2 linked regions of the Cohnella abietis genome follow. The protein of the gene in region 1 interacts with the protein of each later gene in a pairwise test. Links are inferred from orthologs where the notes say so. Each region holds a gene or a part of one and is shown in the gene's direction. Other genes may lie near its edges. The genes, in order: KCTCHS21_RS02630 and KCTCHS21_RS25845.

What was found.
Region 2: the proteins of KCTCHS21_RS02630 (region 1) and KCTCHS21_RS25845 interact in binary tests that used the Escherichia coli proteins (3 or more experiments, as listed by UniProt). The link is inferred for Cohnella abietis from one-to-one orthologs.

What each region holds. Positions count from the first base shown.
Region 1 is NZ_AP019400.1:611,829-627,793, forward strand. Bases 274-3,219 are described here. They hold KCTCHS21_RS02630 (HPr family phosphocarrier protein), read left to right. Parts: upstream 274-1,584; coding sequence 1,585-1,854; downstream 1,855-3,219. Other genes in these bases: KCTCHS21_RS02620 (gluconeogenesis factor YvcK family protein), read left to right, coding at 274-540; whiA (DNA-binding protein WhiA), read left to right, coding at 546-1,481; KCTCHS21_RS02635 (SIMPL domain-containing protein), read left to right, coding at 1,973-2,734; sda (sporulation histidine kinase inhibitor Sda), read right to left, coding at 2,891-3,151. Also shown: more of KCTCHS21_RS02620, read left to right, coding at 1-273; ATP-dependent Clp endopeptidase proteolytic subunit ClpP, read right to left, coding at 3,791-4,375; KCTCHS21_RS02655 (sugar-binding transcriptional regulator), read left to right, coding at 4,873-5,895; gap (type I glyceraldehyde-3-phosphate dehydrogenase), read left to right, coding at 6,017-7,027; KCTCHS21_RS02665 (phosphoglycerate kinase), read left to right, coding at 7,444-8,625; tpiA (triose-phosphate isomerase), read left to right, coding at 8,637-9,392; gpmI (2,3-bisphosphoglycerate-independent phosphoglycerate mutase), read left to right, coding at 9,394-10,926; eno (phosphopyruvate hydratase), read left to right, coding at 10,961-12,253; KCTCHS21_RS02685 (LysR family transcriptional regulator), read right to left, coding at 12,346-13,248; KCTCHS21_RS02690 (ABC transporter substrate-binding protein), read left to right, coding at 13,438-15,114; KCTCHS21_RS02695 (ABC transporter permease), read left to right, coding at 15,137-15,965.
Region 2 is NZ_AP019400.1:5,889,167-5,905,013, reverse strand. The notes cover bases 6,248-9,075. They hold KCTCHS21_RS25845 (BglG family transcription antiterminator), read left to right. Parts: upstream 6,248-7,137; coding sequence 7,138-8,013; downstream 8,014-9,075. Other genes in these bases: KCTCHS21_RS25835 (PTS transporter subunit EIIC), read left to right, coding at 8,552-9,075; KCTCHS21_RS25840 (PTS sugar transporter subunit IIA), read left to right, coding at 8,026-8,523; KCTCHS21_RS25850 (extracellular solute-binding protein), read right to left, coding at 6,248-6,723. Outside these bases: KCTCHS21_RS25875 (hypothetical protein), read left to right, coding at 1-324; alpha-ketoglutaric semialdehyde dehydrogenase GucD, read left to right, coding at 364-1,824; KCTCHS21_RS25865 (metallophosphoesterase), read left to right, coding at 2,084-3,199; KCTCHS21_RS25860 (carbohydrate ABC transporter permease), read right to left, coding at 3,474-4,319; KCTCHS21_RS25855 (carbohydrate ABC transporter permease), read right to left, coding at 4,337-5,230; more of KCTCHS21_RS25850, read right to left, coding at 5,362-6,247; more of KCTCHS21_RS25835, read left to right, coding at 9,076-10,000; KCTCHS21_RS25830 (HPr family phosphocarrier protein), read left to right, coding at 10,013-10,267; ptsP (phosphoenolpyruvate--protein phosphotransferase), read left to right, coding at 10,334-12,073; KCTCHS21_RS25820 (FecCD family ABC transporter permease), read right to left, coding at 12,540-13,580; KCTCHS21_RS25815 (FecCD family ABC transporter permease), read right to left, coding at 13,577-14,590; KCTCHS21_RS25810 (stalk domain-containing protein), read right to left, coding at 14,675-15,847. UniProt on the Escherichia coli protein: Mediates the positive regulation of the beta-glucoside (bgl) operon by functioning as a transcriptional antiterminator. This is an RNA-binding protein that recognizes a specific sequence located just upstream of two termination sites within the operon.

The sequences.
Region 1 (15,965 bases):
GTCGGGGAATCTCGGATTCCGAAATCAGGCTTGGCTATTCGTAAAGTATTTCTTGAGCCAGCTGACGTAGAGGCGCTTCCTGAAGCCGTTCAGGCTCTTCAAGAAGCAGATGCGATTCTTATTGGGCCTGGTAGCTTATACACGAGTATACTCCCCAACTTGATCGTACCTAAGCTAGCGGAAGCAATCATTCAATCGAATGCGGTTAAGCTATTCGTGTGTAATGTAATGACGCAGCCGGGAGAAACGGACAATTATTCCGTTAGCGACCATCTAGCTGCTGTTCATGCGCATATTGGCCACCATCTATTCGATTACGTTATCGTGAATGATGGAGAGATTCCTCCGCAAGTACAAGAGCTTTATGCAGAGAAGGGTTCAACTGCTGTGCATTTGGATTTGGAAGAAGTAACGAGCCGTGGATACAAGGTTATTGCAGATACACTTGTGCTGTTCCGAACCTATTTACGGCATGATGCTGCAAAATTAAGTAATCATATTTACCATCTGGTTGAGGATTGGATGTTGCGAAAGGGGTGAAAGGCATGTCATTTGCGGCGCTAACGAAAAAGGAATTAACACTGATTGAAAACGATAGCTGCTGTGAAAAGGCAGAGCTATCCGCTTTGATCAGGATGAATGGCACGATCTCGTTGACCAATAAACGGGTCGTCCTGGATATCGCCACCGAGAATGCCGCAATTTCACGCCGGATGTACACCCTTCTGAAGCGACATTTTAACGTAGTGACGGAATTGTTAGTTCGTAAGAAAATGAGGCTTAAGAAAAACAATGTGTATGTCGTGCGTGTACCTGCAGGTGCGGAAGCTATTCTGAACGATCTATCCATCGTTTCAGAAGGATTTCTCTTCCATCCAAGCATAGATAAGGATTTAGTCCGGAAATCATGCTGTAAAAAAGCTTATTTACGCGGGGCGTTCTTAGCAGGCGGTTCGGTAAACAATCCAGAAGGCTCCTCGTATCACTTGGAAATTTCTTCGATGTATGAGGAGCATTGCCAGGCGTTAGTAGATCTTGCTAATAAGTTTCATCTGAACGCAAGATTTATCGAACGTAAGAAAGGCTTTATTCTTTACATTAAAGAAGGCGAAAAGATCATCGAATTTCTAAGTCTTATCGGGGCGCACCAAGCCTTGTTCAAATTCGAGGATGTTCGTATCATGCGGGATATGCGTAATTCAGTTAATCGGATTGTCAATTGCGAGACGGCTAATCTTAACAAAACGATTGGTGCGGCAGTTAGACAAATAGACAACATCAAGCTTCTGTCCAAGGAAGTGGGCTTAAATAATTTGCCTGATAAGCTACGCGAGGTAGCTGAGGTAAGGCTCCAGCATCCGGATATTAACTTAAAGGAAGTCGGAGATTTGCTTAAAGGACAGGTTAGTAAATCGGGCGTAAACCACCGACTTAGGAAGCTTGATGAGTGGGCAGAAAAAATCCGGAATGGCGGAGCATAATCCGTATGGCGTATTTGTTCATATCAATGTTATAATAGTAAAGAAACTATAGCACGGGGGTCCCGATTAGCGGGACGAAATAAAGACAGGGGGTATCCGGTCCATGACGAGACAGCCGGTGGTAGTTCGGCTTAAAACGGGTCTTCACGCCAGACCGGCGGCACTATTCGTGCAGGAAGCCAATAAATTCTCCTCAGACGTCTTCGTGGAGAAGGATGAGAAAAAAGTAAACGCGAAAAGCATCATGGGTATTATGAGCCTAGCGATCAGCTCCGGTACGGAAGTAGCGATCAGCGCGGAAGGTTCCGACGCAGAGCAAGCTGTAACCGCTTTAGTGCAGCTTGTAAGCAAAGAAGAGCTGGAGAACCAATAAGTACCAATTATGCAAAGCTCCCGCAAGGGGGCTTTTTGCATTTAATAGCATCCGTTGAAACATTTGGATGGTCTAATGCGTTAGATGGTAAACGGGAAAAAAAGGAGAAATGAGAGTAATGGGACGACATCATTTGAAGGTGCTAGTAGTTGCTGCTGCTGTAGTAATTGGATCTGTTGGATTGGTTAGAGGGGGTGGCGATATCGTTTCAGCACAGTCTGTACCTGCGGTAACATCGGCGGCCTATACGATCACTGTAGGAGCAACGGGGACAATTAAGGTAGAGCCAGATGTCGCTTATTTGAGCTTGGCAGTTGAATCTCAGGGATCGAAGGCTTTGGAAGCCCAGCAAGCGAATGCGGATAAGTTCGCTGCAGTAGAGAAGACGTTATACGAGAAGTTCTCAATCGATAAGAAGGATGTCAAAACAACAGGCTTTGGCGTTCAGCCGGACTATGATTACACAGAGAAGGAAGGGCGTGTGCTGAAGGGTTATGTTGCAGTTCACTCCGTTCAAGTGACGTACCGTAAGATTACAGAAATCGGTAAGCTACTCGATGCTCTAACGGCATCGGGCGCTAATCGATTGGATGGTGTACAATTCGGCACGGAGAAGAATGACCAATATGAGCTAGAGGCGCTTAAGAAAGCAATGGCTAATGCTTCGAAAAAAGCAAATGTACTTGCAGCCTCTTCCAACCGCAAATTAAAAGGGGTACTTAATGTTGTACAGGGAGATGTTTCTAACATCCCGATTGTGTATGGGATGGAAGCAGCTAAGGCGCAGATGAGTGATATGCTTGGTGGCTCATCCACATCCGTGCAAACGGGACAGATTGAGATCCGCGCGAATGTAACCGTGCAATACGAAATGAAGTAGTTGATTTATGTGCGATATGATTGGAGAAGAGGCGGGGACTTGTTCCTTCGCCTCTTCTTTGTGTTCATTAAAGATCAGCTGCAAGTGAGGGATGGAAAAATAAAAACCGCCAACCTATGAGGAGGGCGGTGACGATTAAGGGGCGCAGTAGTTTGATTATGCTTCCTTGTAATGACTTATTTGGCGAATGGAGAGTGCCTCTTCCAATAATTCAATGAATTCATCGGATAAGTTCATTTTCTTGGCTTCCCTATAAACCTCAAGAAGGTGTTCGTCTTTCAATGGGCGTAGCAATGACGCTTTATCACTTAATCTGCGTGCAGCCACCATGTCGATGTGGCCTTCATTGATGTTTCGATAAGGCGCGTTGTCTTCATTTGTATTGGTCACAAGGTACGGATAGGACCGTTCAGGCATAAAGATCCCTCCCTCTCTTCCAGAGTTCCTAAGAGATAACTAGAATTGGAGGTAATTGGTATAACCTCATAAAACAGTTTACCATGGATTGTCCGCCTAGCAGAGAGGGTATTCAAAGTTTTGAATTTATGTTGACACATGCATTAAGTTGTGTTAAATCAGGGTTGTCTTGTGGCTAAGTTTTCTTGAGGCAAAAATTTTTGGTGAAATTTATATCTTATACCGCAAAAGGGGGGGGCCATCCTAGAAATAACGCACTGAGGGCTACTAAGAGTCGAGGATTCTGGGACTTTTCTAGGAATAACGCACTGAGGGCTACTAAGGATCGAGGATTCTGGGACTTTTCTAGGAATAACGCACTGAGGGCTACTAAGGATCGAGGATTCTGGGACTTTTCTAGAAATAACGCACTGAGGGCTACTAAAAGTTGAGGATTCTGGGACTTATCTTGGAATAACGCACTGAGGGCTACTAAGGATCGAGGATTCTGGGACTTTTCTAGAAATAACGCACTGAGGGCTACTAAGGATCGAGGATTCTGGGGATTTTTCCGAAAGAACCATAATAATACGAAAAGAAGCCGCCCATAAGTGAACTTACGAGTGGCTTCTTTAAGGTTTACTCTAATAAGATGTGAGTTTAAACGACCTTGTCGATTACTTTGTCGATGAGGCCATACTGCTGGGCAACTTCTGCTTCCATGAAATTGTCGCGGTCTGTATCCTTCTCAATACGTTCCAAAGGCTGACCTGTACGTTCTGACAGAATGCCATTCAATTTATCTCTTAGCTTCAGAATCCGTCGAGCCCGAATTTCAATGTCACTGGCTTGACCTTCTGCACCACCAAGTGGCTGGTGAATCATCACTTCACTATTAGGAAGTGCGAAGCGCTTGCCTTTGGCGCCTGCTGCAAGCAGGAATGCTCCCATTGATGCGGCCATACCGACACAGATTGTAGAAACATCTGGTTTGATGAACTGCATGGTATCGTAAATGGCCATACCGGAAGTGATGGAGCCGCCGGGGCTGTTAATGTAGAGGTGGATGTCTTTTTCTGGATCTTCGGCTGCTAGGAACAGCAGCTGGGCGATGATAGAGTTGGCAACCACGTCATTCACCTGAGTACCTAAAAATACGATTCGATCTTTGAGTAAGCGGGAATAGATGTCGTACGCCCGTTCTCCTCTGTTGGTTTGCTCGACAACCATAGGCACAAAACTCATGTTTGACGTCCCTCCTCATGTTTTGGTTTTATAATCATAGCGAATCTGCAGGTAAAAGTCAAAGAAAGTCAAAGAGGCTTTTGAAGGAAACTTATAGGTAGTGATAAACCGCATATAAGGGGCCGAGAATCAAAAAAACCGACCGTATGGAACGGTCGGTTGTGCTGTATGCTATTGGTTGGAGAAATAAAATTTGGCGCGCCCGTGAGGAATCGAACCTCAATCTCAGCCTTCGGAGGGCTGCGTCATATCCGTTGGACCACGGGCGCTCGTTTAGTACAGCAAGAGTTATTATATGTGATACGGTGTTAAAAAGCAAGAGAAAACGGGCTCTTATATTTGATAATTTCGTGTACGGGAGGTCTTGCAACTATGAGGAAAATTCGTTAAAATGAAGGTGGGACTTAAAAAGGGGTGGCGGGACGATTTACGTCCAACTAAGTAGTGAGCTTGCTACCGCTTAAAGCCATTCGGTCTCAGGAGGATACACGGAGAGAATGCGGGAAATCGTTGAGATTCAGAAGAAGCTACTCCCTGATCTTCTGCAGGTGATGGAAAAAAGGTACCAAATTCTGCACCGGGTATACATGACGGGTACAATTGGTCGTCGCACGCTTGCTTCTAGCGTCGATATGACGGAGCGGGTGCTACGAACAGAGCTTGAGGTTCTACGTGCACAAGGGCTGTTAGATACAGCAACGGCGGGTATGACACTTAGCGATAGCGGACGCCAGCTTGTAGAAGATATGGAGCCGATCGTTAAGGAATTGTTCGGGCTATCGGATTTAGAAGAAAAGGTACGTGCAGCGTTCGGATTAAATAAGGTTATTATTGTAGCAGGCGACTCAGACACTTCCGACCATATTAAAATGGAGCTCGGAATGGCTGGAAGCCGAGTGCTACGGGATAGTCTTTCGCCAGGGGATGTCGTTGCGGTAATGGGTGGTTCTACGATGGCTCGCATGGCAGCGCAATTCGCAATGCCATCACAGCTGAAGGAAAACTGGTTCGTACCTGCTAGGGGCGGCTTGGGTGAAAGTGTTGACTATCAGGCAAATACAATTGCCTCGGAGTTAGCTAAGCGTACAGGAGCACGATATCGTATGCTCCACGTACCCGATCATCTAAGTGAGGAAGCATATAAGACGATCATGCAGGACCCTAATGTAAGTGAAGTGGTCGACATGATACGCGGTGCAAGGATTGTCGTACATGGCATTGGTGATGCTGCAACTATGGCAAGACGCCGTAAGCTCAATAATGAGACTATGGATGAGCTTGTAAAAGATGGAGCACTTGCGGAAGCCTTTGGTTACTATTTTGATCGTAACGGCAAAGTCGTACATCGAATGGCAACAGCTGGCTTGCGTCTGGAGGACATTGAAGCTGCGGGTATTGTCATCGGCATCGCAGGCGGGAAAAGCAAGGGCGAAGCGATCGCATCAGTTATGAGGTTTGGGCATGACGATATACTTGTTACGGATGAAGCTGGAGCTATAGAAGCTTTACGACATGTATAATTGGTTACATTAAGTTTTAACAGCTGTAATAGGGTAATCCTATTTAATAGTGATCTCGGCGCTTACGGCGCCTGATATATAGATCAAAAAAAAGATAGTTATTCCAAGGAGGAAACCAATCATGGCAGTAGTAAAAGTTGGTATTAACGGATTTGGACGTATTGGACGTAACGTATTCCGCGCATCTCTAGGCAACCCGAATGTAGAGATCGTTGCGATCAACGACCTGACTGACGTTAACACGCTTGCTCACCTTCTCAAATATGATACAACTCACGGCAAATTGGACGGAACGGTTGAAGTGGGCGAAGGCGCACTTATCGTAAACGGCAGAACAGTTAAAGTATTCGCTGAGCGTGATCCTGGTAACCTGCCTTGGTCTTCTGTAGGTGCTGAAATCGTTGTTGAATCTACAGGTATCTTTACTGCTAAAGAAAAAGCAGAGCTTCACTTGAAAGGCGGCGCGAAGAAAGTTATTATCTCCGCTCCTGCTACGAACGAAGACATCACTATCGTTATGGGCGTTAACAACGACAAATACGATCCATCTGCTCATACAATTATCTCTAACGCTTCTTGTACAACGAACTGCTTGGCACCATTCGCTAAAGTATTGAATGACCAATTCGGAATCGTTAAAGGCATGATGAACACAATCCATTCTTACACGAACGATCAAAGCGTTCTTGATCTTCCGCATAAGGATTTGCGTCGTGCTCGTGCAGCTGCTGAGAACATCATTCCTTCTTCCACGGGTGCTGCTAAGGCTGTTTCCCTTGTATTGCCTGAATTGAAAGGCAAATTGAACGGAATGTCCATGCGTGTTCCTACTCCGAACGTATCCGTAACGGATCTCGTTGCTGAGTTGAAAGTAAATGTTACAGTTGAAGAAGTTAACGCGGCTCTGAAAGCTGCTGCTGACGGTCCTCTTAAAGGAATTCTTAACTACTCCGAAGAGCCGCTTGTTTCTAGTGACTACAACGGCGATCCTGCTTCTTCCACAATCGATTCATTGTCCACAATGGTTGTAGAAGGCAACATGGTTAAAGTTATTTCTTGGTATGACAACGAGTGGGGCTATTCCAACCGCGTTGTTGACTTGGCTGCTTTTATTGCAAGCAAAGGTCTATAAGAGAATACGCATCCCCCTAAGTCCCCCTTCCCGAAGGGGGATTCCAAGGGCTCTGCCCTCTGGACACCCGTTGGTTGTCGGGAGAGCGGCTTTTGGTGGAGGATAGGGTTACAGTGTGCTAGGATCGCTCCGTCCCGGATTTGCTCTGCAAACCGGGACTACGCTTTACCTAGGGAGCAGGCAGGGGACCCCGTTTCGCGCTTTGCTGCGCTCCGGGCTCTGGGGAAGAGCGAGACTCCCCTGCGCAAGACTGCGCTTCTTATGGGAGCATGATGAAGAGCGATGCTCCCCCGCGCAAGACTGCGCTTCTAGGGGAGCTTAAACAAATACATTAGTACGGACACTTGTTAGGCTCCCTTATCTGGAGCCTAGCTTTGCGCCCGGAGATATACAGACCATCCGAGGAGGTTTGACTCTTGAACAAGAAAAGCGTAAGAGAAGTCGATGTTGCAGGGAAGAAAGTATTTGTTCGGGTTGACTTTAACGTACCGCTTGAGAATGGCGTTATTACTGATGACACTCGTATTCGCGAGACATTGCCTACAATCAAGTACTTGATCGAGAATGGCGCAAAGGTTATCCTGGCTAGTCACTTAGGTCGTCCTAAAGGCGAAGTCGTTGAGGGTCTTCGTTTGACTGCTGTTGCTGCTCGTCTTTCTGAACTGCTAGGTAAGCCAGTTAGCAAGTCTGACGAAGTTGTTGGCGCTAGTGTAACGGCTCAAGTAGCTGAGCTGAATGATGGCGATGTATTGCTGCTTGAAAATGTACGGTTCCACCCAGGTGAAGAGAGCAACGATTCCGAATTGGCCAAAGCTTTCGCTGACTTGGCTGATTTGTTCGTGAACGACGCATTTGGCGCTGCTCACCGGGCACATGCTTCTACTGAAGGCATCGCGCATCACATTCCAGCAGTGTCTGGCTTGTTGATGGAGAAAGAGCTGGATGTACTGGGTAAAGCTTTGCACAATCCTGAGCGTCCTTTCACGGCAATCGTTGGTGGGTCTAAGGTTAAGGACAAAATCGATGTTATCAATAAGATGATTGAGATTGCAGATAATATTATTATTGGCGGCGGGCTGACTTACACTTTCCTGAAAGCTCAAGGAAAAGAAATCGGCCTTTCGTTGTGTGATGATTCCAAGCTGGAACTGACGCTGGAGTTTGTTGAGAAGGCGAAGAAGCTTGGTAAGAACCTTTACTTGCCGATTGATATCGTTATTGCTGATGACTTCAAAGTAGATGCTAACAAAGACATCGTTGATATTGATCACATTCCTGTTGGCTGGGAAGGCGTAGATATCGGACCTAAAACGCGTGAAATTTACGCTGAAGTGATTAAGAATTCCAAGCTTGTTGTATGGAACGGACCGATGGGCGTATTTGAATTAGAGCCATTCTCCCACGGTACACGTGCAGTAGCTCAAGCTTGTGCTACTACTGATGCTTACACGATCATTGGCGGTGGAGATTCTGCTGCTGCGGCTGAGAAGTTTAAGCTTGCTGATCAAATGAACCATATTTCTACAGGTGGCGGAGCTTCGCTGGAATTCATGGAAGGTAAAGTCCTTCCGGGCGTTGTAGCCCTAAACGACAAATAGAGGTGACATAAATGAGCAGAACACCAATTATTGCGGGTAACTGGAAAATGTTCAAAACAGCTGGCGAAGCTACTGCTTTCGTTGCTGAGGTTAAAGGCAAAGCTGAGGTTGCTGGAGTAGAGAGCGTGATCTGCGCTCCGTTTACTGCACTTCCTGCTTTGATTGAAGCTGTTAAAGGCACGACGATCAAAGTCGGTGCACAAAACCTTCATTTCGAAGACAATGGCGCTTATACAGGCGAAATCAGCGGTGTATTCCTGAAGGATCTTGGCGTTCATTACGTCATCATCGGTCACTCGGAGCGTCGTCAATATTTTGCTGAATCGGATGAGATCGTGAACAAGAAAGCCCACGCGGCATTCCGTCATGGCCTTACTCCAATTATCTGTGTTGGCGAGAAGCTTGAAGAGCGTGAAGCTGGCCAGACAAAAGAAGTTGTACGCGTTCAAACAGAAGGCGGGCTCGCAGGATTGACTGCTGAGCAGGTTGCTGAATCCGTTATTGCTTATGAGCCAATCTGGGCAATCGGGACTGGTAAATCCTCCACTTCTGAAGATGCAAACGAAGTAACTAGCTACATCCGTGGCGTTGTGGCTGGACTGTTCAGTGCTGAAGTAGCTGATAAGGTTCGCATTCAATACGGCGGAAGCGTTAAGCCGAACACAGTAGCTGAATATATGGGTCAATCCGATATCGACGGTGCTTTGGTTGGTGGCGCTAGCCTTGAGCCAGCTTCCTTCGTGGCGTTAGTCGAAGGGGCGAAGTAAGATGACAGCTCCGAGACCGGTTGCGCTTATTATTCTCGATGGCTTTGGCCTTCGTGAGACCACTCATGGTAATGCCGTTGCCCAAGCCAACAAACCGAACTTTGATCGTTTATGGAACACGTTTCCCCATACAACGCTAACGGCTTGCGGGGAAGCAGTCGGACTACCGGAAGGACAAATGGGTAATTCCGAGGTCGGACATCTTAACATCGGCTCAGGCCGGATCGTGTATCAGGATTTGACTCGTATTTCTAAATCGATTCGCGATGAGGACTTTTACGATAATTCCACTTTACTCGGTGCGGTACAGCATGCGAAAGCCAACAACAAGAAGCTTCATTTGTACGGCTTAGTATCCGATGGTGGTGTTCATAGCCACATCGCTCATCTATTCGCGCTATTGGAGCTGGCTAAGAAGGAAGGCTTGGAGCAAGTGTACATCCATGCTTTCCTCGATGGTCGTGATGTGTCGCCAGACAGTGCGGTTGGTTACTTAACTCAATTGCAAGGCAAGATTGAAGAGCTTGGTGTAGGACAAGTTGCTACAATCCAGGGTCGGTATTACGCGATGGATCGTGACAAGCGCTGGGAGCGGACAGAGAAATCTTACCGCGCAATGGTGTATGGAGATGGCCCGACGGCAGTAGATCCGATTCAAGCCGTGAAGGAATCTTACGAGAAGTCCGTATATGATGAGTTCGTCCTGCCGACAGTAATCGTAGGAGCAGATGGAAAGCCAGTCGGACTGGTTGAGTCTGAGGATGCGGTTATTTTCTTCAACTTCCGCCCTGACCGTGCTATACAATTATCTAATGTTTTCACGAATGAAGATTTCCGTGGCTTCGATCGTGGAGATAATTTCCCTAAAAACCTGTATTTCGTCTGCATGACGCTTTTTGCGGAAACCGTAGGCGGGTTTGTTGCGTATAAGCCTAAGGAACTTGATAACACTTTAGGTGAAGTTCTAGTACAGCATGGTAAAAAACAGCTCAGAATTGCCGAAACGGAAAAGTACCCGCACGTTACGTTCTTTTTTAGTGGTGGACGGGATCACGTTCTGGAAGGCGAAACTCGCATACTCATCAATTCACCGAAGGTTGCCACTTATGACCTTCAGCCAGAGATGAGCATTTACGAGGTAACGAGCTCGTTGCTGAAGGAAATCGAAGCGGAGCATCATGACGCGATTATCCTTAACTTCGCTAATGCGGACATGGTTGGTCACTCGGGTATGCTTGAGCCGACGATTAAAGCGGTAGAAGCAACAGATGAGTGCCTAGGTCGCGTAGTTGAAGCAGTAACTGCCAAAGGTGGAGTTTGCGTCATTATTGCCGATCATGGCAATGCAGACATGGTTATCGACGATAACGAGCGTCCTTTCACGGCGCATACGACGAACCCTGTTCCTTGTATCGTGACAGAAGCGGGTCATACGCTTCGTGATGGCGGTATTCTTGCGGACGTCGCACCGACGATTCTCAAGCTCATGCAGCTTCCACAGCCAGAGCAAATGACAGGTAAGTCCTTGTTTTAACCTAATTCATATTTAACTTAGAGGAGTGTTACTCATGACAATTATTTCTGATGTTTACGCACGCGAAGTATTGGACTCCCGGGGAAATCCGACAGTTGAGGTTGAAGTTCGTTTGGAATCCGGTGCTTTAGGCCGCGCTATCGTTCCATCCGGCGCCTCCACAGGTGCTCATGAAGCAGTTGAGCTTCGTGATGGCGACAAAGACCGTTATCTAGGTAAAGGCGTACTTAAAGCGGTTGATAACGTTAATACAATCATCGCTCCTGAACTTATCGGATACGATGCTCTTGAGCAAGTTGTAATCGATCAAAAAATGATCGAAATCGACGGAACTCATAACAAAGCTAAGCTGGGAGCTAACGCTATCCTTGCAGTATCCATTGCAACAGCTCGTGCAGCTGCAGAAGCTCTTGATGTTCCTTTGTACACTTACCTCGGCGGCTTCAATGCGAAAACATTGCCAGTTCCAATGATGAACATCATCAACGGTGGCGCTCACGCGGACAACAATGTTGACGTACAAGAATTCATGGTATTGCCAGTTGGCGCACCTACATTCGCTGAAGCTCTTCGTATGGGCGCAGAAATTTTCCACTCCCTTAAGGGCGTATTGAACAAAAAAGGTCTTAACACTGCTGTAGGCGATGAGGGTGGATTCGCTCCTAACTTCGCTTCCAACGAAGAAGCAATCACGACTGTTATCGAAGCGATCGAAAAAGCAGGCTTCAAGCCAGGCGTTGACGTATTCCTTGGTATGGACGTTGCTTCTACAGAGTTTTTCAAAGACGGTAAATACCACCTCGAAGGCGAAGGCAAGTCCTACACGCCTGCTGAGTTCGTTGATCTGCTTGCTAGCTGGGCAGACAAATACCCTATCATCACAATCGAAGATGGTTGCTCCGAAGATGACTGGGAAGGTTGGAAATTGCTTACTGAGAAATTGGGCGGCAAAATCCAACTCGTTGGAGACGATTTGTTCGTAACGAACACTGAGCGTCTTGCTGATGGTATCGAAAAAGGCGTAGGTAACTCCATTCTAGTTAAAGTTAACCAAATCGGTACTTTGACAGAAACTTTCGATGCTATCGAAATGGCGAAACGCGCTGGCTACACAGCTGTTATCTCTCACCGTTCCGGCGAATCCGAAGACAGCACAATCGCTGACATCGCAGTTGCTACTAATGCAGGTCAGATCAAAACGGGCGCACCTTCCCGTTCCGACCGTGTTGCGAAATACAACCAATTGCTTCGCATCGAAGACAACTTGGGAACTACTGCGATCTATGCAGGCAAAAAGGCGTTCTACAACCTTAGAAACTTCAAGTAATACGAGCTCCATCACATACATCTTAGTCAGACATCAAGATAACAAGAAGACCGGACCCTTGCGCTTATGCGCGGTTCGGTCTTTTTATCTTTTTAAATAACTAGCGGAGGGTGCTCCATGCGGATCTTCTCTTTGAGTATCTCTAGAAAGTTTTCAGTAGCCGTGCTAAGGGTGAGAGGCTCCTTCTTTCTCAGAATCCCAGTTACAAGGCCATAATTAAGGTCATAAACAGCTTTGAGTACGGTATTCTCAGGGATGGGATCAGCTGTAATGATCGGTACGACGGCTAGTCCGAAATCTGCCTGAACATAAAATTTGAGCGCGGACATGTTACCGATTTCGATGCTGTGGTAGGGGAGTCCACCTTTCTCCAGCAGGGAGGATTCCAGCTTCTTGCGATAAGGGCAGCCTGAGGTTGTAATAAGAATGTCCGAATCCTTCATATCGCGTAAATAGATGGTGTCTTGATTAGCCAAAGGATGGGTTTTGTGCATAAGCAAACCAACCTGTTCAACAAACAAAGGCTCGAAGATATGGTTCTGGGCACTTTCCGGAGTTGTGCAGAGGGCAATATCAATGACATCATCCTCTAGCATTTGATTTAAGGCCGCTGTATTTCCGATCTGAATGCTGACCTGAACAAGCGGATATTTTTGCATAAATGCTTTCATAATGTGCGGCATTCTGTAGCTTGCCGTTGGCTCCATTACTCCGATTCGAATGACTCCAATCTCACCGCTTGTTAACCCCACCATCGAATGGTAAAGAAAATCGTACTCCTTCAACAAAGTGACTGATTTCTCCAAAAATAATCTTCCAGCCTCAGTAAGCTGAATCTTCTTCCCTCTCGTCAGCAGCTTCTGCCCAATATCCTTCTCCAGCTTCTGTATATGCAATGTAATCGTAGATTGGACGTATTGAAGCTCCTCGGCAGCGCGCTGAAAGCTGCCGTATTTGACAATAGTCTGAAAGGTTTTAATGCTGCGAATATCCATGCTAACCCTCTCCAATTCCTTGTAGATGATCAATTACAGATGAAAGTCAATTCGAAAAAAATGAATTTTCTATTCGTTTTTTCAATTTTACAAAACCAAATTTATCATGTAGTATAACACACAGATAAAGCAGATAAAACACACGGGAATACTTGCAATTAAATTAAATGTGGATAGGCGGAGAGAAAAATGGTAAAAAGAATGGCTGTACTTAGTGTTTTATTGTTAACGATGGTAAGTATATTGGCCGGCTGTGGGGATGCCGCGAAGAATAAAGAGGGCGCAGTTGTCACAGAAACACCGAAGAGTGAGAATGTCAAAGAATCACCGAAGACTGAGGAATCCCGCAATGGCGGAGAATTGATCTTCGCATTGGCGGGCCCGGTTGCTGCCGACTCTTTCGATCCTCATAAATCAGGAATGGCTCAACAATACAGAGTAATCGGTTCGATCTTTGACAGATTGGTTGCGGAGCTTCCAGATCATACGATTAAACCGTGGTTGGCGGAATCTTGGGATGCTTCACCGGACGGCCTAGACTATACATTCAAGCTTAGGAAGGATGTTACCTTCCATGATGGTACGCCGTTTAATGCTGAAGCCGTAAAGTTCAACTTTGATCGGATCACGAATCCGGAAACAAAATCAGGCACCTCACTTAGCTGGCTGGGCACGTTCGAATCTTCCGATGTTATCGATGAATACACCATTCATGTGAAATTAAAAGCACCTTACGCGCCATTCTTAGGTAATCTGGCAAAAGCGCCACTGGGGATCGTTTCTCCGACAGCTGTAGCGAAGTATGGCGATCAATTCGCACAGAACCCCGTGGGAACAGGACCATTCAAATTTGAATCTCTGAAACCGAACACGGAATATGTTTTTGCACGTAATGAAAATTATAACTGGGCACCTCCTTACGCTAAGCATACAGGTCCTGCTTATGTGGACAAGCTCATTATCAAAAATGTAGAAGAAGAGGCAACCCGAGTTGGTGTACTACAAAGCAAGCAGGTTCATGCTGCTGACTTAATTCCTCCACAAAATGTTGTCGCACTAAAATCGGATAAGAACTTTCAAGTCATAGAAACTGAAATCTTAGGCAGCAATTTCTCATGGCATTTCAACGTGGAACGGGCACCGTTTAATGATGTGAAAATTCGTAAAGCCGTGCAGCTGGGCCTAAATATCGATGGCATTGTAAAAAGTCTCTATCTCGGTACGTATGAACGGGCTTGGGCTCCTTTATCCCCTTCTATTCTAGGGTATGATTCCTCTTTAGAAAATACATGGAAGCCGGATGTAGCTCTGGCTAATCAACAGCTGGAAGAGCTGGGCTGGGTTAAAGGTTCGGATGGTTATCGGAGCAAGGACGGTAAGAGATTAAAGATACAGGTATTAGAAATGGCCGGAAATCGGGAGAAAAGACAGGATATTGCCACCATCATTCAACAGCAATTAAAGGAAATTGGTGTAGAGGTTGTACTCGATGTTCTTCCTGTAGCTGGTTATGTTCAAAATCTTACAGACGGAGCCTATGATGTAGCTGGAGCAAGCCTGTTCGGTGGAGATCCGGACGTATTGCGTAGTCGTTACTTCTCCAAGAACTTTGGCGTGTTGGGCAACTTCTCGAGAGTATTTGATGAGCAGCTAGATGGATGGTTGCAGCAAGCTTATCAAGAACAGGATACAGCCAAGAGAGTTGATCTGTATAAGAAGATTCAGCAATATGTAACGACCGAACAAACGTTTACGATTCCGATCTATATACTGCCGTACACGATTGGAACAGTTAAAGAAGCACACGATATCTCATTCGATGGCACAGGTTTCCCTGTATTTTACGATGCATGGATCAGCAAATAAGTAGTAATAGAGGAGGATAAGGATGACCGCATTCATTATTCGCAGATTGTTTGTATCACTACTGGTCATCCTTGGCTCGTTAACTTTAGTTTTCTTTATTCTGCATATTCTGCCTGGAGATCCTGCAACGATTATGGCAAGCACTAATACTGCGACACCTGAAATGCTAGAAAATCTCAAACAGCAATTTGGTCTGGATCAGCCTATTCCTCTTCAATATTGGAATTACATGACTGAATTGCTGCGGGGTGATCTGGGGCACTCGTTGACCAACGGCGAACCGGTTGGACGGAAGCTGCTAGCGCAATTTCCGTCTACGCTTGTTCTCACCTTGCTGAGTATCGTAGCTGTCGTTATTAGCGGTATTTTGTTAGGAATCATAGCGGCTATTTTTGAAAACCGTTGGCCTGATTATGTGATACGCGCTCTATCGATTACCGGTATCTCGATGCCGACATTCTGGTCTGCTATTTTACTTATTCTCGTTTTTTCAGTGGAGCTGAATTGGTTTCCTGCTATCGGAAATGGGGGGATCGAGCATTTGGTTCTTCCGGTGTGTGCCCTCTCCTTAGTAGGAAGCGGCTTTCTGGCACGGATGGTCAGGAACAGTGTGCTTGAGGTGCTTCATGAGCCTTTTGTTCTGACACTACGTGCCAAAGGGCTGCCTGAGAAAATGGTTATAGGCAAGCATGTGCTACGCAATGCCTTAATACCAGCGGTTACGATGGTTGGATTATTGACCGGAGAGCTACTAGCAGGAGCCGTAGTTATTGAAACGATATTTGCGCGTCAAGGAATAGGAAGAGTCATTGTCGATGCCATAATGACGAAGGATTTGCCTGTTATTCGTG
Region 2 (15,847 bases), 5.3 Mb from region 1 along the record:
CCGCATCTAGCTTCGATTCGTACAGTTGTTGATGCTCCGATTGATCTATATATTGAATCACCGGATGATATGGGCGGGTTTATCCGTAACTATGAAATTCCGGAAATCGTCAGAATCGCTTCACCAGTTTACTTGAAATTCGGATTGCGTAACGCAACAAGTGTGTATCCGGCAGGCGCTCATAACAGAGATCTGGCTATTTCCCAATGTAAGGAAAAAGTACGCAGAGCTCATCTGGGTCTTCAAGTACTGGAGCGGAATAATTCTTCTGCCATTCAATCCGGCAAGTTTGCCGAAGGGCTAGGAGTCCCTTCTGCGGATTAATGCAAATGCAATAACCTAAGGGATGGAGTGAATAGAGAAATGACTATAGAGCAAACGTATCTAAACTTTATTGACGGCAAATGGAGCTCCTCCGTAACTGGAAAAGTAACGGGAAGCATAAATCCAGCTAACTCGAATGAGATAGTGGGATATGTGCAGGATTCCAATGAAGCGGATCTTGACCTTGCGGTAAGTGCAGCTAATCGTGCCAAAGAATCATGGAGAAAGCTATCGGGCGCAGCCCGTGGCGATTATCTGTTCAAGGTGGCCAATTTGTTGGAGGCACGTCTTGAAGATATAGCAACAACAATGATGCTCGAGATGGGTAAAACCCTTCCTGAATGTAAAGGCGAAACAACTCGTGGCGTAGCTATCCTTCGTTATTATGCGGGAGAAGGTATGCGTAAGATAGGCGACGTTATTCCTTCGACTGACAGTGAAGCGATGATGTTCACTACTCGAGTGCCTCTGGGAGTTGTAGGCGTAATAACGCCTTGGAATTTCCCCGTTGCGATTCCTGTGTGGAAAATGGCACCGGCACTTGTATACGGTAATACTGTAGTGATCAAGCCAGCTCTTGAAACGTCCATTACTGCTGCCAAGCTTCTAGCTTGCTTTGAAGATGCAGGTCTTCCAGCGGGTGTAGTTAACATGGTCACAGGTGACGGCGCAGTAATCGGTGGCGGCATTGCAAATCATCCTAATATTCAAGGCATCACCTTCACAGGATCCAATCGAGTTGGGAAACAGATCGGACAAGCAGCTCTTTCCCGTGGAGCGAAGTATCAGTTGGAAATGGGCGGTAAAAACCCACTTATCGTAGCTGCTGATGCTAACCTTGATCTTGCTGTAGAAGCGGCTATTAGCGGCGGATTGAAATCAACTGGACAGAAATGTACGGCAACGAGCAGGGTTCTTGTACATTCCTCGGTTTATGATGTGTTCCGCACGAAGCTGTTGGATCAAGTGAAGCAGCTGAAGCTGGGTAACGGGAATGATTCCACAACGTGGATGGGGCCTTGCGCGAGCGAAAAGCAGCGTGATACCGTGCTTTCCTACATCAACAAGGGAGTCGCTGAAGGAGCGAGCCTTCTTTTCGGAGGAAGCGTATCTGCCGACGACGAAGAGCTGAAAAACGGATATTACGTGCAGCCAACCGTATTCGACAATGTCACAACGGATATGACGATTGCCAAAGAAGAAATCTTTGGGCCAGTGCTTGCGCTGTTACCTTTTGAAGATTTGAAGGAAGCAGTAGCGCTTGCAAATGACGTAGAGTATGGGCTAAGTGCCTCTATTTACACGCAAAACATCGCTAATATCCTTACTTTTATCTCAGATATGGATGCAGGCTTAGTCCGCATTAATGCTGAGACAGCAGGTGTCGAGCTGCAAGCTCCATTCGGCGGAATGAAGCAATCCAGCTCTCATTCAAGAGAGCAAGGACAGGCAGCCATCGAGTTCTTCACTTCAATTAAAACGGTTTTCTTAAAGGCTTAACTCCAAGCTGTGAGACAGCCCCAAAAAGGCGTTGGTTCAGGTGTAATTTACCTGCTCCAACGCCTTTTTCAACATCGCAAAAGCGGATGCCATATCGATTCGGATAGGCAAATTGATGATTTCTTATGCATGGTGTGGAACCCCTACACCCACAAAGACGTACAAACATAGATGGTCTATTAAGAACGTCGTAAGTTACTATTCTTAGTGGTTGCCTAGCTATATCACATGTAAATCATACATAGAGGGGAGTAGGAACATGTTTATCCTAATTGGAATTGGCGTTTTTGTATTTTATAGTCTTCTTGTCTTTTATATAGGCTGGAGCGGATGGAGTTGGATTAAGCCAAAGGTGTCAGCAAGATTTAGAATTTGGTATATCCTCGCATTAATTGTTCTTTCTTCCTCTTTTGTTTGGGGGCGGATATTCAGTAATGTCGCGCTCTTTAATGTTGTCGGCTCGTATTGGCTGGCTATTTTCTGTTTGCTGATTATGTTATTGCCGCTCGTTCAGTTAAGTGTCTGGCTGCTGCGGTTTACGAAGCTACCACGTCCTCGCATTCATAATTGGGCTGGCTCACTGACGTTGATAATCTTGATTTCTTTGATTGGCTACGGTTCATTCCAGGCATACAGTCCGGTCGTTCGTGTCTACAATATCCATATCGACAAGCAGGTTGAAGGAATGGAAAGGCTAAACATTGTAATGGCAGCTGATATGCACTTCGGTATGCTCTCTGGCGTGACTCATGCTAAGCGCATAGTGAAGGAAATTAAGGCGCTTCAGCCTGACATCGTGCTGTATCCTGGAGATATTATTGATGACAATCTGGATGTTTACCTGAAGAAGGGAATCGATACCATTATTGGTGATATTGAAGCACCTTATGGCGTGTACGCTTCGCTTGGTAATCATGATAAATTCGATGGCCGGATGGAAGAGCTAATAGAAGCACTTGAACGGAGCCACATGCGTGTGCTGTACGATGAGGTAATTACGGTTGAGGATAAGCTGACTCTGATAGGACGGAAGGATCGGACAGAGGCTGATCGTTCCGAACTTAAAGGCTTAATGGATGGTGTGGATCACAAACAGCCTATATTATTATTGGACCATCAGCCTTACGATCTGGATATTGCGAAGGAAAATGGGGTTGATCTGATGGTTTCCGGACATACACATCGTGGACAGATTGCGCCGGCTCATCTGATCACACGCGCTATTTATGAGAATGATTGGGGTCACCTGCAAAAAGGCTCCTTTCACTCTGTTGTCACTTCGGGATTCGGCTTCTGGGGCCCGCCTATCCGTATCGGTAGTCGTTCCGAAATCGTGCAAATCAACTTGACTTTCTCAGACTATCAGAAAGAATAAGTTGGAGAACTCCGTATGCTCATCGGATATTTCGGATATAGAGGATATTTCGTACAGAATCGCCTTCATGCATAATAGGCCAAGAGTACAAAGTCTCGGACATCCTTAAAACCCAAAAAGACCGTCAGGATGAACCTGACGGTTTTTCTTATTTGTATGAGATCGTATTGTTTGTAAGGGTGAGTTGAGTAAAGTCAATTAATAAACTTCTATTCTTCGTTACAAAAACCTCAGTAAATCTAATTTTTAAACTCATACAGAGGGAACAAGCCCGTTACTTCACCGCGCCAGCGGTTACACCTTCGGCGATCTGCCTTTGGAAGATGAAATAAATGATGATAACCGGGATGATGGAGAGCAGCAAGCCTGCAAACAGTGGTCCCCATTCTGTACGGTACTGCATCTCTGTCTGCATGACTGCGATGCCTACGGGAAGTGTATATAGCTTCGGATCATTAATAAATACAGTTCCCATAATATACTCGTTCCAGATATTTAATCCGTTCATGATCCCCACTGATATTAAGCCGGATCGGGCAAGCGGTAGCATAACTGAAAAGAATGTTCGCGAGTATCCGGCACCGTCAATGTACGCCGCTTCTTCCAGTTCTTTAGGCAGCATTTTGAAAAAACTAACGAGTACGAATATTCCAAAGGGGAGAGCGCTGGCGGTATAGACGATAACTAGACCTAACAGCGTGTTGATTAAGCCCATATCGTTCAAAAGGAAAAATAGCGGGATCAAACCCAATATCATCGGGATCATCATAGCTGATAAATAGAGGTAATACATCACCTGTCCTGCTTTGAAGGCAAATCTGGCCAATACATAAGACGAGGTTGCGGCGAGAAACACGGAAAGAAAAATACTGGATAAGGTTACGATAGTCGAATTTAAGAAAAAGCTGCCAAAACCGTATTTACTCCATACATAGGTGAAGTTAGACCAGAGCAATGGAAATTCTGGTAACGTCCAAGGCTCCTTAAGTAAAAATTGTGGGTTATCCTTCAAAGAAGCTAGCAATGTCCATAATAGAGGATACAAAACCGCTGCAGTCCATAAGTACAGGACTGCATTCGTAATGATGCGGCCGAACAGATTTTGTTTGTGTAAGATCATTTCGACATTTTCACTCCTCAAGCCATTTCGGTCGTATCCCTATTCAGCAGGAGCTGAAGGATCAGTGTAGTAATAAGAGAAACCGTGAGGATCAACACACCGATTGCGGCTGCATATCCCATGTGATATTGGCGGAAGCCCATCTGATACAAATAAGATCCCATAACCTGAGTGGAATTGTCGGGGCCTCCTTCGGTCATGATCCAGACGATAATAAATGAGCCATTTAAGGTGGTCATAACGACATGCAGAATGCTGATCTTAATCTGACCCCAGATGAGAGGCAGGGTCATTGACCAGAATTGCTTGGATTGAGAAGCACCATCCAAATCAGCAGCTTCGTACAGCTCTGCTGGAATGCTTAATATCGCAGCAATTAGCAGAATCATATAGAAGCCAATACCCGCCCAGATCGAAGGCCACAACAGCGACCACATAGCCAGATTCTCGGTTCCGAGCCATGTAAGCTGGACCGGCTCCTTACTGAATAAGGATAAAAAGGAGTTTAGAAAACCCAAATTCGGATTATAAACGTACCTCCACAACACACCTATAACGACAACGGATATGATGTTCGGGATAAAGAAAATGGACCGGTAAAAACCACTTCCCGCAGCCCTCAAACGAGTGACGGCAATTGCGAAGAAGGTTGCCAGCAGCATAATACCAATGACCTTGCCGACGACAAGAAAATAGTCATTCTTAATCGCAGTCCAAATAATCGGATCGTTGAACAATTCACGAAAGTTATCCAAGCCGATGAAATGCTTGTTTTTCGAGCTGCCTGACCAATCGAATAAGGAGATATGAATTCCCTTTGCGATGGGGTAGAGAGCGAATAGGCAGAAAAACAAAAAGGTGGGGAGCAGGAAAACCGCAATAAATGCGTTTCTTCTAGTTTGTTGCGACATCGCGTTTACCTTCCTTTATCCTGTCGTTGAATCAGACAGCCAATAGGGGAGAGAGCCATTAGTTTTGCAGGCATTCCCCTATTGGCTGCTTGGTTTCTATCTGACAAGTCGTGAAATGAATAATGGCAAAATTATTTACGTGCTTTTGCGGCTGCGTCTTCTAGACGTTTGATCCATTCGTCCGCATTGATTTTACCGATCGTTAAGGCGACCGTTGCATCTTGCTTCACTTTTTCTACGTCTGCATTCAAAACTGCGACAGGAGCAACAGTTGTCTTGTCAGAGTTGAAGAATGCCATTGCATCTTTGACGACGCCGCTTGCGGAAGAGGAGCTCAGATCCGCCTTAATGTTCATAAGTGCACCTGTCAGCTCTGCCCAACGTACAGCATTAGCTTTAGTGAACGCGAATTCAAGGAACGCTTTCGCAGCTTCTGGGTTTTTAGCATCTTTAGCGATTGCTATCGTGTTTGTGTAAGGAATGACGATGTTGTTCTTGCCCGCATCTTGGGCAACCGAAGGAATGAAGCCGAATTCGAAGCCAACTGGAATATCCTTCTTCATCTCATTTTCCAACCATAAGCCGTTTGGAATGAATGCTGCTTTGTGTTGCAGCCATTGTGCTTGCGAATCTGTATGATTCAAAGACACAGATCCTTTATCGATCAATTGCTTGTCGACAAGCTCTACAATTTGACCCAACGCTTTTTTCACAGCATCACCGGAGAAGCTGCCTGCTTCTAGATTAGCTTGTTTCGTCAAGATAGAGCCGTCGCCGCCATTAGCAGCTACGATAGCCGAATCGAGTAATCCGCCATTAATGTAGTAAGGATAAACGCCGGTATGAATGAGGGAAGGGATACCGGATGCTTTGATTTTCTCGCTAGTTTCGATAAATTCACTCCAGTTGCTAGGAGCGGTCCAGCCATTTTTCTGGAAGAACGCCTTATCGTAGAAAATACCCCATGAACCGAATACAAGTGGAAGCGTGAAGTTCTTGCCACCTTCATAAGCAGTTGGCTGCGCAATGAGGATGTCTGTCAATTTATCGCCATCAACGTTAGTTGTCGTCTTCAGAAATTCAGTAAGGTCGAGCAGCTGTCCGTCGTCAATCATTTGACGTTCATTAGATCCCGCACCATCGATGTATACGACATCCGGAGGAGTGCCTTGAATCCAACGAGGCTTCATTTGCTCATTGATCTTAGGGCCAGCAGATTCCTTGATCTTAAGCTCAGGGTTGGCCTTCTGGAATGCCGCTATAACTTCTTTCCACCAAGCATCGCCATATCCACCAACGAAGTATTGAATTTCAAACTCACCGGTCAGGCCAGTTTTCTCCACAACAGAATCACTTGGCTCAGCAGACGGAGTGACGCTCGTGGTCGCAGGTGGTGAAGACTCCTCTGATTTTTTGTTGTTGCTGCCGCAAGCCATAAGCGACATCAACAATACGAATACCATTCCGTACACTAACGTTTTTTTCATAGTCATCGTTCATGATCTCCTTTTCAATCTCTATTGCCTGTCAAGTAAGATCCCCTATCGTGAACAACGCAAAAAGGGCATGAGTTGTGTAAGCATAATAACTGCTTACATAACTCATGCCCTTGCGGTTACACGTTATGTTGCCTTACCTATTTGGCTGAGATCAGCATACATCGTGCAAATAAAGATGTCAATAACAAACAAACTCAAATTTAATACGGTTGGTAAGCGATTACATTGACAGGATTATGCAATTTAGAATATCATATATTTAATAATAAGGCGTGTTACTAGTTTACTAGGCATGAGCCGGGGATACTCGACTGCGATTTAGTCGGTATTTTCGGCTTTTCTTCTTTTAACCCACTGGAACATGGCATTTAACAAAGGGCTATGTAGAATTTATACTCTTCAGGAGGGATGGGTTTGACCAGGAAAGGGTTACTGCAAATTGATCGTGTGGTTGGTAATAATGTCGTTCTAACTCTTGATCCCACCACATCCAAGGAGTACGTTCTGTTTGGCAAAGGTATTGGGTTTGCCTCCAAAGGGAGCGATTGGATCAGTATCGAAGATCCTCGGATTGAGAAGCGCTACCGATTGGATGAGGAGCATCCCATCAGCCAGTTTCAAGAGCTGATCGAGAACATAGATCCAGAGGTTATACAGATTTCTGAGCAGATAATAGAGAACGTCAAGGAACAGATGGGTACTCCTGTACAGCCTAAGGTTTATTTTGCGCTGCCTAACCACATTCAATTTGCCTTGTACAGATTGAAGAATGGGATGGAAATCAATAACCCATTTCTTCATGAGACCCAGATGAGCTTCCCGTTAGAATATGAGATTGCTTCTAGGGCCGCTGCTATTATCAGTGAGCGATTCGGTATTTCCGTTCCTGAAGATGAAGTCGGTTTTCTTGCGCTTCATGTTCATTCCTGTCTGGGAAAGGTATCGGTTGGACAGCTGGTGAGGATGACGGGACTGCTAAATCGCATCGTTGAGCATATCGAACAGAGAAGAGGATCTTGTCTGCCGCGGAAGGGCAGCGAATATGTGAGGCTAATTACGCATCTTCGTGGGGCGTTTGAACGGCTATTATTGGGTCACCATGTTAGTAATCCATTGGCAGCGGAAATAAAGGTGCATCATCCCCAATTATTTGCTCTTGCCACAGAAATAGCAGAGTTGATTAAAGAAGAATTGGACGTTGCAATCTCGGATGACGAAATCGGATATATGGCTATCCATTTGCACCGCCTGTTTCAGGTTAAGTTATCAACTGAAAGAGAGTGAGGGGTGAATCGGATGTTCCAAAAAAGGCTTAGTCGCATGCTCGGAGTGTCCCACTCTGTTGCTGTAGCGGCACCTGTTTCAGGACGGTTAATTCCGCTCCGTGAGGTGAAGGATGAAGTTTTCTCACGTGGGTTCATGGGAGAAGGGGTGGCCATTGATCCATCGGATGGGTATGTCGTTGCGCCCATTTCTGGTAAAGTGACCCATGTTATCGATACGAAGCATGCCTTAGTGATCGAGCACTCAACTGGCTTGCAGTTTCTGATTCATATTGGAATTGACACTGTCGATCTGAAGGGTGAAGGCTTCCTCGTGCTGGTGAAAGCTGGCGACACCCTTTTGGAAGGACAGGTTATTATGAAATTTGATCTCCACAACATCCGTAAGGCGGGTTATCCAGCTTTTGTTCTTATTACTGCCATCGGAGAGAGACTTATCGATTACGTAGAATGCGAGTATCGCGAGGTTCACATGGCGGAGCCCGATGTATTCCGCATTGTACTGAAATAAGTCAGTTGAGCGGAGGAGAGATTCAAGTATGTTCGCTTTCCTGCAAAAAATCGGAAGATCCCTTATGTTACCCGTTGCTGTTCTACCAGCGGCTTCTATCCTGCTCCGGTTCGGCAAAATTGATTACGAGAATGACTTCCACTTCGGAGAGTTCGGTAGATGGTTAAATGACTTCATTGCTCCATTCCTAGATGCTGGAGGGTCTGCGATCTTTGACAATCTTCCGCTCATTTTTGCGATCAGTATCGGGATAGGTGTCGGAGGAGATGCGGTTGCGGCGCTAGCTGCTGTTATTGCTCACCTAATATTAAATTATGTGTTTGTTGAAGTCTCTACCGTTTTTTCGAACTGGTCGGTATTGGATGCGAAACAAAATATGGGTGTGATGGGGGGCATTATAGCAGGTATTGTCGCCTCATTCTTCTATAAGAAATATTATCAGATAAAGCTTCCAGATTGGCTTGGTTTTTTCTCAGGCAAAAGGTTCGTTCCCATCATCACCTCATTCTCGATGGTGTTCATTTCTGTTGGCCTAGGCTTGATATGGGGTCCTATCCAGGTTGTTCTGAATGATTTCGGACAATGGGTTACTGGCTTAGGCGGGATTGGTGCTTTAATCTATACGATTGCTAACAGGCTACTCATCCCATTTGGCTTGCATCATGTGCTGAATAGCATTGCATGGTTCCAGATTGGCACCTTTACTGATGTTTCTGGCCAAGTTTATCGAGGGGATATCAATCGGTTCTTTGCGGGAGACCCCGATGCAGGTCTGTTTATGACCGGTTTTTTCCCGATTATGATGTTTGCGCTACCGGCAGCTGCACTGGCCATCGTACATACAGCCAAACGAGAAAAAAGAAAGCTGATCTCATCTATATTTCTAAGTGCAGCGTTGGCTTCATTCCTGACAGGTATTACTGAGCCGCTTGAATTCGCCTTTATGTTTGTGGCTCCTATATTGTATGTTGCACATGCTATCCTTACGGGCCTAAGCGCGTTTATTGTTGCTGAAATAGGAATTAAGCACGGCTTTGGTTTCTCAGCAGGATTCATCGATTACGCCATTAATTACCCCTTAGCTACGAAGCCACTACTAATCATCCCGCTGGGATTGTTATTTGCTGTTGTTTATTATTTCCTTTTTCGGACTATGATCGTAAAATTTAATCTAATGACTCCGGGTCGAGAGCAGGAGAATGGGAAGCAAGAGAAAACAGCCACTGAACGAGCTGATAAACAGGCAAATAACGCCCAACTGGTTGCGGAGGCGCTTGGAGGGGTAGACAACATTAAAAGTATTGATGCCTGCATCACGCGTCTGCGGCTAATTGTACATAACGAAAATCTCGTGGATGACTGGAGGCTGAAAGCCTTGGGAGCAGCAGGGGTCATTCGCTTAGGTAAAGGTTCCATTCAGGCAATCTTCGGTATGGAAGCGGAGAAGCTGAAGGACCAGATTAAATCAATATTATAGGAGTGCATTTGTTTGCAGAGAACCTACACGGTTATGAACTCGACGGGCATTCATGCACGCCCCGCAGGTAAAATCGTCAATGCAGCTGCTGGATATCCTTGCGAAATCCATTTGGTGAAGGAGGGTAAACGGTTCAACGCGAAAAGTCTAGTCATGATGATCTCAATCGGTGCGAAGTGTGGGGACGAGATTACTGTTGTAGCTGAAGGAGACCAATGTGAGCTTGCGATAGAGGCCATTGGTGTTATATTAAGCTCCAATCATTAAATTCAATTGTTAAACAATGGGTAGAGGTAATGGAGAGGTGCATAAATTCCCTTGGAGGTCAGAAGCATGCAGATGAAAGGGATAACAGCATCCGAGGGAGTTGCATTTGGTCAGGCATTTACTATTCGGACTGCAGTAAGGCTGCCGCAGGAAACGACGACGATTAAGCCATCATTGGTCCCTTCTGAGCTGAGACATTTCGACATGGCGGTCGAGCATGCCTACAATGACTTAAATGAAATTCGGTTGCGGTTGTTAGCTGAAGCACGGAGTGATGAAGCTGAAATCTTAGAAGTACAGCTGCTTCTCTTGAAGGACGATGCATTGATCGCTGTCTCCAGAGATAAAATCGAACGCTTATTGTATACAGCTCAGACCGCGATCGAAGAAACGACGAAGGAAATCATGAAAGGGATCCAACGTCTAGGGGATGAATACCTAGAAGAAAGAGCGATGGATATCGAAGATGTATGTCGAAGAATCGTTCGGGAGCTACGGGGAGAAAGTGAGCCTTTGGAAGCCATTGTAGACAAAGAGGGATTGATCTTAATTTGTGAGGATCTTACCCCCTCAGAAGCAGTGCGGCTTCATCCAAAGGCGGTAGCGGGCCTTGTAACAGCTACAGGGGGGGCGACTTCGCATGCGGCTATTATTACTCGTTCGATGGGAATACCTGCTGTTGTTGGAATGGGAGGTAAACTGCTTAGTATTCAAGATGGGCAATGGCTGCTGTTAAATGGGACGAACGGCACATTAACGACAGGTACGCATAAAATGCTGTCTAATGAATATAAGCACTACATAGAAAAGGATAAGCAAAGCAGAGCAACAGAGGACTACGGCTGTCTTACAACGGTAGAAAAAAAAGTAAATTCACTTCCGATCATCGGCTCCAACATTGGTTCGCTGACAGAGGCGCAAGCAGCGAGAATGAACGGTGCTGAAGGAGTAGGTTTATTTCGCACGGAATTTCTATTTTTAGGTAGGGAGGATTTTCCTACAGAGGATGAACAATTCGAAGCCTATAGAGCGGTTATCACTACCTTTGATAAGGGGGCACCAATTGTGATTCGCACGATGGATGTGGGAGGAGATAAACAGCTTCCTTCATTAAGGCTAGATAAGGAGGACAATCCTTTCCTCGGCCATCGTGGTATTCGTATTTCCTTGAATCGCTTAGATTTGTTCAGAACGCAGCTTCGTGCTGTGTTGAGAGCAAGTCACTTCGGCAACGTAAAGCTACTGTTTCCGATGATCTCAACGCTTAACGAGTGGAGACGGGCAATTGTCCAAGTGGAAGTTATGAAGTCCGAGCTGAAGAAAGAAGGTATCGCCTTTAACGAGGCGATGGAAATCGGGATGATGATCGAAGTTCCGGCGGCGGCGCTGATGGTAAATCGGTTAGCAGACGAGGTTGACTTCTTCAGCATTGGAACGAATGATCTGATCCAATACACAATGGCTGCGAGCAGAATGACGACTCATGTGAATGAATTGAATGACCCTTTACAGCCGGCTGTTATAAGTTTAATAGACCATATTATTACAGCAGCACACGAGAAGGGCAAGAGAGTAGGTATGTGTGGTGAGATGGCGGCTCATCCGTTGGCGGCACCATTGCTGCTTGGCATGGGTTTAGATGAATTCAGTGTTGGCGGAGCAGTGGTGCAGCCAATGAGGAATTTGCTGGGACGCTATGATAGAGAGTTCCTGCGGGGCATGTCGGCAAACGTCTTGAATATGGATGACGTAGAAGAGATTAGACGTTATATAGAGCGAGAGCTACATTCAAGTAATTCGATGTGAAAACGGTAATAAGCCCCCGGGGGACCTGTGGGCTACTGTAAGGTGGGCGCCAGTTCGGTCACTTTTGGTGGGATAACGCACTGAGGGCTACTAAGATCGTCAGCAAATACTCGTTCCCGTCGAAATAACGCACTGAGGGCTACTAAGATCGTCGGAAAAGCTCGTCCCCGTCGAAATAACGCACTGAGGGCTACTAAGATCGTCACAAATACTCGTCCCCGTCGAAATAACGCACTGAGGGCTACTAAGATCGTCGCAAAAGCTCGTCCCCGTCGAAATAACGCACTGAGGGCTACTAAGATCGTCGCAAAAGCTCGTTCCCGTCGAAATAACGCACTGAGTGCTACTAAGGTCGTCGCAAAAGCTCGTTCCCGTCGAAATAACGCACTGAGGGCTACTAAGATCGTCGCAAAAGCTCGTCCCCGTCGAAATAACGCACTGAGGGCTACTAAGAGCCCCCGCGGAATTATGAATTACGGTTGCGATACAGCAGATAGATGAAGAAAGGGGCGCCGATGCCAGCGGTGAACACACCGACTGGGATGTCGTAAGGCAAAAATGCCGTTCGCGCTACGGTGTCCGCCGCGACGACGATTAATCCACCGATTAAGGCCGATACCGGAAGCATGCCGCCGAACGAAGGGCCGACGAGCTTGCGTGTCATATGTGGTGTGATGAGTCCAATGAACGATATGGCTCCGCCAACCGATACTGCGGCTCCTGCCAAGGCGACGCTGATCATTAGCAGCGTGAAGCGTTGCCGCTGGACGGAGCTTCCCGCACTTGACGCGATATCGTCTCCGAGCTGAAGCACGTTCACATTCCTGGCGAATACGAACGCAATTGGAATAAAGATAGCTACCCAAGGCAAGATCATCGCTACGATGCTCCAATCGGTGCCGTATACCGTACCCGTCAGCCATACATAGGCCTGCGACGATGTAAAGATTGGGTTTTTGACGAGTATTACTTTGGTGATCGAACCAAGCAGAAAGTTAATACCGATCCCGACGAGCACGAGTCGGATCGCTGTCACGCCTTTTTTCCAAGCGAGCAGATAGATAAGAATAGATGTGATGCCTGCACCCGTGATTGCGGCAACTGGCAACCAGACGATGCTCACTGTCCCTGACAAATAGCTGATGAATGCAACCGCAGCAAGGGAAGCACCGCTCGTAATGCCAATAATGTCAGGGGAAGCCAGTGGGTTGCGGATGATTCCTTGCAAGATTGATCCTGCGACCGCCAGCGCTGCTCCGACGAGAAAAGCGGCTACAATTCGAGGAAGGCGAAGAGTATGAACGACGAGTCGCTGCTCATCGGTACCGTTCCCGAACATGGCGCGGATAACGTCCAAAGGATGAATGCGCATATCGCCGAGCGACGCGCTAACCAGGAAAAGGACAACGGATGCAACAATAAGCGCGATCGTCAGCTTCAATGTTTTCTTATGAATGAAAAATGAGACAGGGATTTTCTCGAATCGAACGTGCATATGGGTTTTCACTTCGCAACGATCCCCTTTCTGGCGATCGCGATGAAGGCCGGAATGCCAATGATTGCGGTCATAATGCCGACGGGCAGCTCTTCTGGTTGGATGACGAAACGCGCTGCAATATCCGCCACGAGAACGAGAATGGCGCCAAGCACCGCACTATAAGGAATGATCCAGCGGTAGTCATTGCCGGAGAACAACCGGGCTATTGTAGGCACAATTAATGCGATGAAGCCGACTGGACCTGCAACCGCAACAGAGCTACCAGCCAGCGTGACGATGATTAGACCAGCTGTCAGCTTTACGAACACTGTCCGTTGCCCGAGCCCTTGCGCCGTATCTTCGCCCATCGTTAATACGTTCATATGTCTGGCAATCCAGAGCGCGCCGATCCATCCCGCGGCCATAAATGGTAGCACGGCTTTGAGCATTTCAACGGATCTACCTGCGACCGATCCAGTCAGCCAGAATATCACCTCGCTCAAGCCCTTTTCGTCTAGTACGAGCATTCCCTGCGTGAATGAAGAGAAGAGGGCACTCAATGCGGCTCCCGCCAAAATAATCTTAAGGGGAGTTAAGCCATCCCGACCTAAAGATCCGAGCATGTAAACCGCGATTGCAGCTAATGCGGCACCAGCAAAGGATACGCCCGTTAGTACCGGCAACGAGGAGATGGATAACTGCGACGCGGCGAACACGATCATGAACGAAGCACCGTAGTTTATTCCGAGCACGTTAGGATCGGCAAGTGGGTTTCTTGTCATTCCTTGGATCAGCGAGCCAGCAATGGCCAGACTTGCTCCGATAACTGCTGCGGTAAATGCTCTCGGCATACGCGAAGTCTGCACGATAATTTGTGCGTTTGAAGTCACATCGTACTGCGTAAAAGAATGGTACACGTCGGTCCAATTGATCGGCGTTGCTCCGTATGCCATGCTGGCGTATACGCACACGATCAAGATGAGGAAGCCGAACGCAAGACCGGATCCCTTAGCCAGGTTTCCGGAAAACAACCTTTCCATGATCGCTGCTCCATTCCCATGACAGCGAGGAAGAATAGGCGGAAATAGCCCATTCTTCCTCGCGTCGTGATCGTTATTCATTTGTTAAATGTCGAAGTAGAAGAACAGGTCGTCGAGCATCATTTTCGCCGCGGTTGCACCGCCGGACATATTCCATGTGATGTCGTTTACCTTATAGTACTTACCGTTCTTAATAGCTTTAAGATTGCTCCAGAGTGGATTCTTCTGCCACTCTGTCTGGGTCTTGAACTCATCTCCGCCATTGTTACTGGATGTAATATCAAATATGATATCACCGTCAATGAGTGGAATTTGTTCCTGCGAATCTAAGTCGATGAACACTTTATCCGGTGACTGCTGCGCTTTTGGACGATTCAGACCGAGCTCCTTCAGAATAGAGCCTGCGAATCCAGATATGTAGACGCGGGCGGAATTGTCGTCATGGAAGCGGACAATAGACACTTCGGAATTCCTGTCGGCAATTGCCGCCTTAAAGTCTGCTACTCGTTTGTTCCAATTGGCCATGAAAGCCGCTGCTTTGTCTTCTTTGTTAAGTGCCTTGGAGACTAAGTCCATGTTGGCTTTCCACTCGAAAAGCTGATCAACGTACACAGTAGGAGCGATTTTGGACAACTGACCATATATTTTCTCGTGGCGGAACTTCACTCCAATAATCAGGTCCGGCTTCAAGGCGACGATTGCTTCAATGTTCGGTTGAAGCTCGCTACCGAGGCTTTTTACGCCTGCCATGTCTGCTCGAAGATAGTGATACCACGGAGCTTGAACCCACGATTCGATTGCACCTACGGGTTTGACTCCCAACGTCAACGAAATGTCCACCATACCGTTAAATAGGACGACGACACGCTTCGGAACGGAAGTGAGCGTCGTTTCGCCCATTGCGTGCTTGATCGTGCGTTGTGTTTCGATGTTTGCTGTGCGGGTGCTGGCATTCCAATTCACCCATAAGCCGAATGCTTCACCGAGGAAGCGAAGCGGTACTAGCGTGCGGCCGTTCTTTTCGACGACGTTTACGGGAATTTTAATGGCTTGGCCGTTTACGGTTGCTTGATTGCTGTCAATCGTCAATTGAACGACCGTTTTACCTCTTGTGACTGTTAGCTTCTTCGTGTTCGAATCTACGCTTAAAGTAGCGCCGAATTTGGAAGTGATTGCGCTGTAAGGAACCATAATGGTGCCTTTAATGATTTGTGGCTGGACGTCGAAGCTGAGCGGATTGCCGTCGAGCACGACTTT